DNA from 2 places in the Hydrogenophaga sp. OTU3427 genome. Region 2 is predicted to be linked to the other one. Evidence: predicted binding sites of a transcription regulator. Region 2 holds the regulator's gene; the other holds the start of a gene.
The links. The regulator sigma-54, encoded in region 2, starts transcription at its own class of promoters, with help from an activator protein. The targets are predictions, from matches to a motif close to TGGCANGNAANCTGCTTT.
Positions count from the first base shown of each region.

Region 1: a site for sigma-54 is predicted at 3,253-3,270, ahead of atzF (allophanate hydrolase). Genes of this name have one in related genera too.

Region 1 covers NZ_JASATI010000012.1:42,642-48,054, reverse strand. Annotated here, with positions in the region: gene AAHB17_RS09565 (ABC transporter permease) at 1-464, opposite strand, end outside; gene AAHB17_RS09560 (ABC transporter substrate-binding protein) at 470-1,465, opposite strand; gene atzF (allophanate hydrolase) at 1,506-3,221, opposite strand; gene AAHB17_RS09550 (MFS transporter) at 3,339-4,802, opposite strand; gene AAHB17_RS09545 (LysR family transcriptional regulator) at 4,927-5,413, shown strand, end outside.
Region 2 covers NZ_JASATI010000011.1:26,765-32,177, forward strand. Annotated here, with positions in the region: gene AAHB17_RS08845 (SPOR domain-containing protein) at 1-547, shown strand, start outside; gene AAHB17_RS08850 (thiol:disulfide interchange protein DsbA/DsbL) at 646-1,299, shown strand; gene lptA (lipopolysaccharide transport periplasmic protein LptA) at 1,408-2,058, shown strand; gene lptB (LPS export ABC transporter ATP-binding protein) at 2,055-2,846, shown strand; gene AAHB17_RS08865 (RNA polymerase factor sigma-54) at 2,852-4,390, shown strand; gene AAHB17_RS08870 (THUMP domain-containing class I SAM-dependent RNA methyltransferase) at 4,446-5,413, shown strand, end outside.

The DNA.
Region 1 (5,413 bases), on a different contig from region 2:
ATGGCGACCTTGTTGATGTCGGACACGCCGAAGATCATGAGGAACAGCGGGATCAGGGCCGACGAGGGGGTGGAGCGGAAGAAGTCGATCAGGAACTCGACGCTGCGGTAGGCGCGCTCGTTGCTGCCCAGCAGCACGCCCAGGGGCATGCCGAGAACGGCGGCGATCAGGAAGGCCTGCACGGTGCGCCAGACCGTGACGGCGAAGTCGCCCAGCAGCGGGCCCCCGGCCAGGCCGTTGACCAGGGCGCCCAGCGCCGCCAGTGGTGGCGGCAGCAGGATGGGCTTGATGAACCCCAGGCGCACCACCAGGTCCCAGACAATGAACAACACCACCGGCCCCACGAAGGGCAAGGCGCGGCTCCAGTCGGTGCGGCGTGTGGCCGCGGTGGCGGGCGCGCCGGACACCACGGGCGGCACCCAGGGTTTGCCCACATCGGTGGGGAGGGCAGAAGGGGCGCGCATGGGGGTCAGCCCTTGTAGAGCATGGAGTCAACCATCAGGCGCGAGGCAAAGATGCCTTTTTCCGAGAACAGGTCGAAGAACTTCTGGAAGTGCGCGATGTCGGCCGGCGTGAATTCGCTGTACATCGTGTACGCGGCCAGCGGAACCTCGCCGGTGAGCGGGCCCTCGATGGCGGTGTAGCCCTTGAGGTGCTGGCGCGCGTCGGCGGCCTTGGTGCGGACAAACTCCACCCCCTTGCCGTAGGCGGACACAAAACGCTTGGCGGCGTCCGGGTTGGCCTTGATGTAGCTGGCCGTGAGCGAGGCGGAGCCCCCGAACCACGGGGCCATCGGGTCGCCCAGGATGTAGCGCGCGATGACGCCGGCTTCCAGCATGCGGGTGCTGCCGTTGAGGCGGCCGATGGTGCCGGTGGGCTCCAGCGTGTAGCAGCCGTCCACCTGGCCCGCGGCCAGCGCCGCCACGTGCTGGCCGATGGGCAGTTCGACCACGGTGGCCCCGCTGGCACCGGCGCGCTCCAGCACGGTCTTGGCCAGGGTGACGTTCTGGATGCCGGGGCCCGAGGCGACCCTTTTGCCCTTGAGGTCGGCGATGGCCTTGGCCGTGCTGGCGGCGGGCACCAGCACCTGGTCGAGCACGTTCCTGGCGTTGCTGGGGTTGGAGCAGAAGATCTTGAAGCTGCCTGGGGCCGCGATTTCGCCGATGGCGATGTTGGCCGAGCCGGTGCCGTTGGCGCTGGCATCGCAGCGGCCGGCCAGCATGGCCTCCATGATCTGCTGGGCACCCGCGTAGCGCTGCACTTCGACGTCGATGCCGGCGGCCTTGAAGAAGCCCAGCTCCACCGCCGAGTAGAACGGCAGGCCGGCCGCGATGGGCCAGTAGCCGACACGGATCTTGGCGGGCGCCTGCGCGCGCACCAGGGCGGGCGCGCCCAGGGCGGCCACGGCCAGGCCGGTGGCCTGGAGTATCTGGCGGCGGGTGGTCGTTGACGGGGTCGATGTCATGGCGGACTCCTGCAGGTTGAGATAAAGAAGGAACGGGTGTTCAGGCGGGGGTGGACGGGCGGGCCTTGAGTTCGGCGATGTAGGCGCGCCAGCCGCCGAAGTGGCTGATGTCCTGGGCCTGGGCCAGCGCATAGGGCTCGCAGATGAAGCCCAGTACCGCGCTGCCGTCTTCCAGGCTGAGCGTGCCCATGCCCAGCGGCGCCGGGATCAGGGCCACGAAGCTGCCCAGGCGGCTGGCCGGCAGCGACCAGACTTCCAGTGCGATGGCCGCGCCCTGGCCTGGCGCCACGCGCAGCAGCCCGGGCTTGGGCGGCACGGTGCCGGGCAAGGCGAACAGCCGGTAGTCGGGGGTGGTGCGGGTCTGGCGCAGCAGCACCGCGCCGCGCTCGGTCAGCTGGGTGTTGAGCGGCATGCCCGACAGGTGGGCGCCCACCACGGCCACCTGCACCAGGGGCTCGGACACCGGCATCGCCAGGGGCTGGGGCGCCGGCAGCGGCAGGCCGGTGACCCCTTGTTGCAGACCGGTGGCGTGGTGGTAGCGCTGGCCCAGGTCGAGCAGCGGCCAGTCGGCGCCGGCGGGCGCGATCAGGGTGACGCCAAAGGGCAGGCCGTCGGGGCGCATGGTGCTGGGCACGGCGATGGCGGCGTAGTCCAGCAAGTTGACGAAGTTGGTGTATTCACCCAGCTCGCGGTTCAGGCGCACCGGATCGGCCAGCATGTCGGCCATGCGGGGATGGGTGGGCGCGGTGGGCACCAGCAGCACGTCGATCTGAGTCCACATGGGCCTGGCACGCTGTGCCAGCGCGCGCAAGGCGGTCTGGGCCTCGAACACGTCGGCCGCCGTGTAGCGCCGGCCGCTGGCGATGATGCCGCGCACCGGCTCCATGACCTGGTCTTCGTGGGCGTCGAAGAACGGCCGGATGGCGGCGTAGCGCTCGGCCACCAGTGCGCTGTCGTAGAGCAGGCTGGCTGCCTCGCGCAGCGGTGTGTAGTCGATGGGAACGGCCACGCCGCCCAGGGCTTCCATCTGGCGCACCGCCTGTTGGAAGGCCGCCTCGTTCAGGGTGTCGCCAAAAAATCGGAGTTCGTGGGGAACGCCGAAGCGCCAGCCCGTGTCCCATCGCGCCGTGCGCGGGGGCAACTCGCGGGCATAGGGGTCGGTCGGGTCGTGCGCGGCGGCGGCCTGGAACACCCGAGCGGCCGTGGCCACGGTGCGGGCGAAGACGGAGACGCAGTCCACGCTCTGTGCCGCCGGCAAGACGCCCCGGGCGCTGATCAGGCCCTTGCTGGGTTTGAAGCCGACGATGTTGTTCAGCCCGGCCGGCACGCGGCCCGAGCCCGCGGTGTCGGTGCCCAGCGCGAAGTCCACCTGGCCGCTGGCCACCACCACGGCCGAGCCCGAACTGGAGCCGCCCGAGACCAGGCGGGTGTCAAAGCTGTTGGGCACGGCGCCATAGGGCGAGCGGGTGCCGTTGAGCCCGCAGGCGAACTGGTCGAGGTTGGTTTTGCCGCACAGGTGCGCACCAGCGTCGAGCAGGCGCTGCACCACGGTGGCGTGGGCGGCGGGTGTGTGGGCGAAGGCCGGACAGGCCGCGGTGGTGGGCAGGCCGGCCACGTCGATGTTGTCCTTGACCGCGAATCTCATGCCGCTCAAGGCCCCGTCGCCTCCCGCCAGGGGCTCGGGCAGGCGCGTGATCCACGCGCAAGCCAGGGGGTCGGCGGTTTCGTTCGATGGGGCTGCGGTGGTGGGAACCATTGTTGTGCGTCCTATCTTGGATACAAGAACGGATGCAAAAGATGTGCCACCTGCCGATGTGGCCGGTACCGCTTGCCCGCTGACCACCCCCGGCCCGCCCGGACGGGGCACGGAGGGTCACGCGTGCCGGGTGGCCTGGGCGTGGTCGATGGGCGCGGCGCGCCGTGCGGCGGCCAGGCCCACCAGGGCGAGCACGACGGCCGTGGCGACAGCTGCCGCCGCGACGAGGAAGGTGAGGCCCAGTCCCGCTGCCAAGGCCTGGGGGTCCGCGGTGGCGATCTGGCGGGTCGAGGCGCCGGCGTGGAACACGGCGCCCATGACCGATGCCCCGGTGATGAGCCCCAGGTTGCGTGCCAGGTTGAGCAGGCCGGACACCAGGCCACGCTGGTCGGGGCTCGCGCTGGCCATCACGGTGGTGTTGTTGGCGGCCTGGAAGGCGGCGTAGCCGGACGTGATGAGGGCGAGCGTGCCCGCGTACCCGGCAACCCCCCAGGCCGATGAAGCAGTGGGCAGCGCGGCCGTCCCGGCCAGCATGGTGGCCAAGCCAGCGAGCCCGACCTGGTGCGGGCCCACGCGGTCCACCCAACGGCCCGCCGGCAGGCCGGCGATGGCCGCCACGGCCGGCCCGACCGACATCACCAGGCCCGTGCGCACCGCGTCCAGCCCGAGCACGCCGCCCAGGTAGAAGGGCCCCACCACCAGCGTCGCCATCACCACCGTGGTGACCAGGGCGCTCGTGACGAAACCCGTCCCGGTGACGGGGTGCCGGAACAGCGCCGGCCGCACCAGCGGCGCCGCCACCCGGCCCTCGGCAACGACAAACGCCCCCGCGCCCAGCGCGGCCGTGAGCAGCAGCCCGATGTGGAGGGCGCCGAAGCGGCCCTGCCCCAGCGTCATCGACAGCGCGTAGGCGGTCAGACTCAGGGTGAGCAGCACCGTGCCGAGGGGATCGAAACGCACCTTCCCGGGCTCGGCCGGAAGGCGGTCCGGCGACAGGTGGCGATGCGCCAGCACGAAGGCCACGGCCCCCAGCGGCAGGTTGATCCAGAAAACGGCTTGCCAGCCAACAGCCCCGATCAGCAGCCCACCCAGGGTCGGCCCCAGGGCGGTGCCCACGGCGGACACGGTGCCCAGCAGGCCCATGGCGCCGCCGGCCTTGTCCTTGGGCACCACCTCGCTGACCAGTGCCATGGCCAGCGCCATCATGAGGGCGGCGCCCACGCCCTGCCCCACCCGCGCGGCGATCAGTTGCCAGAGGGACACCGATGCGCCGCCAGCCAGGGACGCCAGGGTGAAGATGACCAAGCCGAGCAACAGGAGGCGCCGACGGCCCAACAGGTCGCCCAGGCGGCCGACCGTGGTGACCAGCGCGGTGATGGTCAACAGGTAGGCGATGACCACCCATTGCACCGCCTGGAACGGCGCCGTGAAAACTTGCGTCAAGGTGGGCAAGGCGACGTTGGCGATGCTGGTGCCCAGGGATGTCATCAGCATCGCAACGGACAGGGCGACGAGCACGCCGCGCACGGAGGGGTGGTCGGAGGTGGCCGGGGCCACCGCTTGGGGTGTGGGTGAAGACATGGTGGGGCTCCTGTGGGGAATATCCCGATGCTAGGAAGCGCGCGCTGATGGCGGAAGACGCACGGCTTGCACTTGATTCGTGCACCAAACGCCATGTGTGCCCCTGCCGTGCTATGTTTCCGGCATGGCGACACCCGACTTCAATCTCCTGGCCACCCTGGATGTGTTGCTGACCGAGCAGAACGTGGCCCGCGCGGCGAAACGGCTCCGGCTCAGTCCCTCGGCCATGAGCCGTGCCTTGGCCCGGTTGCGGGCGACGACGGGTGATCCGCTGCTGGTGAGGGCCGGTCGCGGCCTGGTGCCCACGCCTCGCGCGTTGGCCTTGCGAGAGCGGATCGGCCCACTGGTGCAGGAGCTGGAGTCGGTTCTGCGCCCCCTTCAGGCGCTGGATGTGGGGGCGCTGGAGAGGACATTCACGCTGCGCTGCAGCGATGGGTTCGTGGAGAACTTTGGCGCCACGCTGGTGGACCACTTGGCGGCCACGGCGCCGGGCGTGCGCCTGCGTTTTGTGCAGAAGCTCGACAAGGACAGCGCCGCGCTCCGCGATGGCACGGTTGACCTTGAAACGGGTGTGATCGGTGCCGCCATGGGCCCGGAGGTCCGTGCACAGG
Region 2 (5,413 bases):
CCGCGGCGTGTCGCGCAAGCCCACGCAGGACGCCATCGAGGCCGAGAAAAACCGCAATTGGAACCCCAACGCCGGCCTGGCGGGCAGCAAGCCCGCCGCCGCGCCCAAGCCAGAGGCCGAGCCGACCGAGGGCGCGGTGAAGTCCGAAGGCAAACCCGCCCCCGTGGCGCCCACACCGGCCGTCAAGCCGGAAGCGGTCAAACAGCCTGCCGCCTCGGCCGATCCGCTGGGCGATCTGGCGCGCAGCCGCACCCAGACAGCGGCGGCCCCGGCGACGGCCGCGCCGGCCACCGCCGGGACCGAAGCCGATCCGTTTGTCTACTTCGTACAGGCCGGGGCCTTCCGCACCGCGGCCGACGCCGAGGCCCAGCGCGCCAAACTGGCCATGCTGGGTTTCGATGCCAAGATCAGCGAACGCGAACAGGCCGGCCAGACCGTCTACCGGGTGCGCACCGGCCCCCACCGCGCCAAGGCCGACGCCGATGCGACCCAGGCCAAGCTGGCCGGCAACAACATCGACGCGGCCCTGGTGCGTGTGCAGCGCTGAAGCGCCGACCCGCCGCCGTTCACGCTTTTTTGAACTTTTGCTGCGGTGCGGCGCTCCATGGGAGGCAACCGCCGTTATGGCAAGGAGATTGTTGAAAAATGCAACGTCGTGATTTCACCCAAGCTGTGCTGATGGCCGGCACCGCCACCACGGGCCTGCTGGGCACCGCCCAGACCCAGGCACAGACCGCCTTCAAGGAAGGCACCGACTACCTCAAGCTCAGCCGCCCGGCCCCGGTCGACGCCCCGGCCGACAAGGTCGAGGTGATCGAGTTCTTCTGGTACAGCTGCCCCCACTGCAACGCCTTCGAGCCCACGTTTGACGCCTGGGCCAAGAAGCAGCCGGCCCACGTGGTGGTCAAGCGCGCGCCGGTGGCCTTCCGCGACGACTTCGTGCCCCAGCAGCGCCTGTACTACGCGCTGGAAGCCCTGGGCAAGGTCGAGGAACTGCACCGCAAGGTGTTCCACGCCATCCACACCGAAAAGCAGCGCCTGACGACCCAGGAGCAGATCGCCGACTGGATCGCCAAGCAGGGCGTGGACCGGGCCAAGTTCCTGGAGGTCTACAACGCCTTCGGCGTCGCGGGCAAGGCCCGCCGCGCCAGCCAGCTGCAGGACGCCTACCAGGTGGACGGCGTGCCCTCGCTGGGCATCGCCGGCAAATACTTCACCTCGGGTTCGCTGGCGCAGAACATGCCGCGCACGCTGCAAGTGGCCGAGCACCTGATTGCCCAGTCGCGAAGCGCGAAATAAGCGCCCTTGGCGCCGTCCCCCAAAGCCCGCTGCGATCCAGCGGGCTTTTTTGTGCCCGGCCCGGAGCGCACACGGCAAAGTGCACGCTTACAATGCCATGCAATTTCCATGCCCTACACGCCGATGACCCGCACCACGTTTACCCGCACCTGCCAGGCCGGCCTGCTGGCCATGGGCTTGCTGTCCGGTGCCGCGGCCCTGGCCGCCAAGGCAGACCGCAACCAGCCCATGAATGTGGAGGCCGACAGCCTGCGCCATGAGGATGGCCGCCAGACCAGCGTCTTCACCGGCAACGTGGTGGTCAACAAGGGCAGCATCGTGATCCGTGGCCAGCAGATCGAGGTGCGCCAGGGACCGCAGGGCCAGCAGTTCGGCACCGTGCTGGGCAACACCAGCACCCAGGCCTTCTTCCGGCAGAAGCGCGACGTGGTGGACGAATACATCGAAGGCGTGGCCGACCGCATCGAATACGACAGCCAGGCCGACACGGTGCGCTTCATCGGCCGCGCCGTGCTGCGCCGCTACCGGGGCGCGAGCCTCAACGACGAGACCGCGGGCAACACCATCGTGTACGACAACAACGCCGACGTGTTCACGGTCGACGGCGGCGCGGCCGCGCGCACCCCCGCCAACCCGAGCGGGCGCGTGCGCGCCATGCTCACCCCCGTGCCCAAGGGCGACACCAGCGGCCCGGCCCCGGTGACCGCGCCCGCCCCCGACCTCAAAGCCACACCGGCCCTGGGCGAGGGCAAGCGGTGAGCGCCGCCGTCCCGCTCGCCACCCACCCCGCCACGCCGGCCATCAAACGCCGGCTGGAAGCGCGTGGCCTGCAAAAAGCCTATGGCAGCCGCAAGGTGGTCAAGGACGTGTCGCTGGCGGTGGACGAAGGCGAGGTGGTGGGCCTGCTGGGGCCCAACGGCGCCGGCAAGACCACCTCCTTCTACATGATCGTGGGCCTGGTGCGGGCCGACGCCGGGCAGATTTCCCTCGACGGCCAGGCCGTGGAGCGCCTGCCCATCCATCGCCGCGCGCGCCTGGGCCTGGGCTACCTGCCGCAGGAAGCGTCCATCTTCCGCAAGCTCAGCGTGGAAGACAACGTGCGTGCCGTGCTGGAGCTGCAGACCGACCCGGCCACGGGCAAGCCCTACACCCACGCGGCGCTGGAGCAGCGCCTCACGGAACTGCTCGAGGACCTGCACGTCTCGCACCTGCGCTCCTCGCCGGCACCGGCCCTGTCGGGCGGTGAACGCCGCCGGGTGGAGATCGCCCGAGCCCTGGCCAGCAACCCGCGTTTCATCCTGCTGGACGAGCCTTTCGCCGGCATCGACCCGATCGCCGTGATCGAGATCCAGCGCATCATCGGCTTCCTCAAATCGCGTGGCATCGGCGTGCTGATCACCGACCACAACGTGCGCGAAACCCTGGGCATCTGCGACCACGCCTACATCATCAACGAGGGCCGCGTGCTGGCCCGGGGCACGCCGGGGGAAATTGTCGAGAATGCCGACGTCAGAAGGGTTTACCTCGGCGAACACTTCCGAATGTGAGCGGCATGAAACAAAGCCTCTCGCTTCGTGTCTCCCAACACCTGTCGCTGACCCCGCAGCTGCAGCAGTCCATCCGGCTGCTGCAGCTCTCCACGCTGGAGATGGCGCAGGAGGTCGAGCAGATGCTCGACGAGAACCCCTTTCTGGAACGCAGCGAGGAAGTGGCCGAGCGCGAGGCCTTTGGCGTCGACGCGGTGGACGCGCCGGTGAGCACCGGCGATCTGGTCAGCGAATGGAGCGCGGACAACGCCAGCAGCAGCAACAGTTCCAGCAGCGAAGGCGATGACTTCAGCGAAGAAGTCGGCGGCAGCGAACCCGACTGGGAAGGCGACGGCACCGTCTCCTTCACGCCCGACGACGGCGAGTGGGGCGGCGAGGCCGCGCCCCGCAACCGCAACGACCCGCACGACGAGGAAACCGCCAGCGCCGCCGAGCTCGCCAGCGAACACATCAGCCTTCAGGCCCACCTGCACCAGCAGGCGCTGGGCCTGCGGCTCAACGAGGAAGAGCGCGCGGCGCTGTACTTCCTGATCGAGTCGCTCAACGACGACGGCTACCTGGACGAGCCCATCGCCGACCTGGCCGCCGCGCTGGCCGGCGACGACCTGGAGGCCCGCGAAGCCACCGAACAGGCGCTCAACCTGGCGCTGCACTGGCTGCAGCACATGGACCCGGCCGGCGTGGGCGCGCGCGATCTGGCCGAATGCCTGCGCCTGCAGATCGAGGAGCTGCGCAACAGCCCGGCCGCCCAGGCCGCGCTGGCCATGTGCGCCCAGCCGCTGGACCTGCTGGCCCGCCGCGACACCAAACGCCTGGCCGCCGCCTGCCGGCTCGACGAGGCCGTGGTGCGCGAGGGCCTGGCACTGATCGGCCACCTGGAGCCCAAGCCGGGCCGGCGTTTCGTCAACGTGGAGCGCAACGCCATCTTGCCCGACGTCATCGTCACCAAGGCCGGGCGCGGCTTCAAGGTCCAGCTCAACCCCGACGTGATGCCGCGCCTGCGGGTGCACGACATCTACGCCAACGCCCTGCGCCAGGGCCGCGGCGAAAAAGGCGAAGGCGCGGCCGGCATGCAGCAGCGGCTGCAGGAGGCGCGCTGGTTCATCAAGAACATCCAGCAGCGCTTCGACACCATCCTGCGCGTGTCCAGCGCCATCGTCGAGCGCCAGCGCAACTTCTTCATGCACGGCGAACTCGCCATGCGCCCGCTGGTGCTGCGCGAGATCGCCGACGAGCTGGGCCTGCACGAGTCCACCATCAGCCGCGTGACCACCGCCAAGTACATGGCCACGCCCTTCGGCACCTACGAGCTCAAGTACTTCTTCGGCTCCAGCCTGGGCACCGAGACCGGCGGCAACGCCTCCAGCACCGCCGTGCGCGCGCTGATCAAGCAGTTCGTGGCCTCGGAAGACCTGGCCAAGCCGCTGTCGGACAACCAGCTGTCCGAGATGCTCAAGGAGCAAGGCATCGAATGCGCCCGCCGCACGGTGGCCAAATACCGCGAGGCGCTGCGCATTGCGCCGGCCAATCTGAGAAAACGATGACCCCCGGGGGCCCGATCCGCCCAGAGGCGGTCCGGCGGCGGATCGAAAGGTACACATGAACCAACTGACGCTTTTTCTGCCCTGCGCCGCCGGCGTGGAGGACTTCCTCGCCGCCGAGGTGAAACGCATCGTCGGTGTGGCAGATGCCGACATGTCGCGCTCGCGCGGCGGCGTGTTGATCAAGGCCAGCTGGCGCGACGCCATGCTGCTCAACCTGCACAGCCGCCTGGCCCAGCGGGTGCTGGTGGAACTGGCCTACCAGCCCTACCGCAGCGAAGACGACATCTACGCCACCGCCTGCGACGTGGCCTGGGAAATCTGGATGACGCCGCGGCACACGCTCAAGGTCGAGATCACGGCCCAGCACAGCCCGCTCAAGAGCCTGAACTTCGCCGCCCTGCGGGTGAAGGACGCCGTCTGCGACCGCCTGCGCCACAAGACCGGCGAGCGCCCCAACATCGACACCACCTGGCCCGACGTGCGGGTCTTCGCCCACCTGACCGAGAGCCACTGCTCGATCTACATCGACACCTCGGGCGAGCCGCTGTTCAAGCGCGGCTGGCGCGAGGACAAGGGCGACGCGCCCTTGAAGGAAACCCTGGCCGCGGCCATGATCGCCGCCACCGGCTGGGACGGCAGCCAGGGCGCGGCCCAACCGCTGTACGACCCCTGCTGCGGCAGTGGCACGGTGCTGATCGAGGCGGCGCAAATGGCGCTGAACATCGCGCCCGGCAGCACGCGCCGGTTTGCCTTCGAGAAGCTGCTGCCCTTCCAGTCGCACGTGTGGCAGGGCATCAAGGCCCAGGCCCAGGCGGCGCAAAAGCCCTGGCCGCAGGGGCAGAAACCCTTCATCTTCGGCAGCGACGTGGCCTTTCGCATGGTCGACTTCGCGCAGCGCAACGCCCAGCGTGCCGGCGTGGCCCAGGCCATCGAGCTGCGCGGCGGTGACGCCCTGCAACGCATGCCGCCCACCGACACCCCCGGCGTGATGCTGCTCAACCCGCCGTATGGCGAGCGCATCGC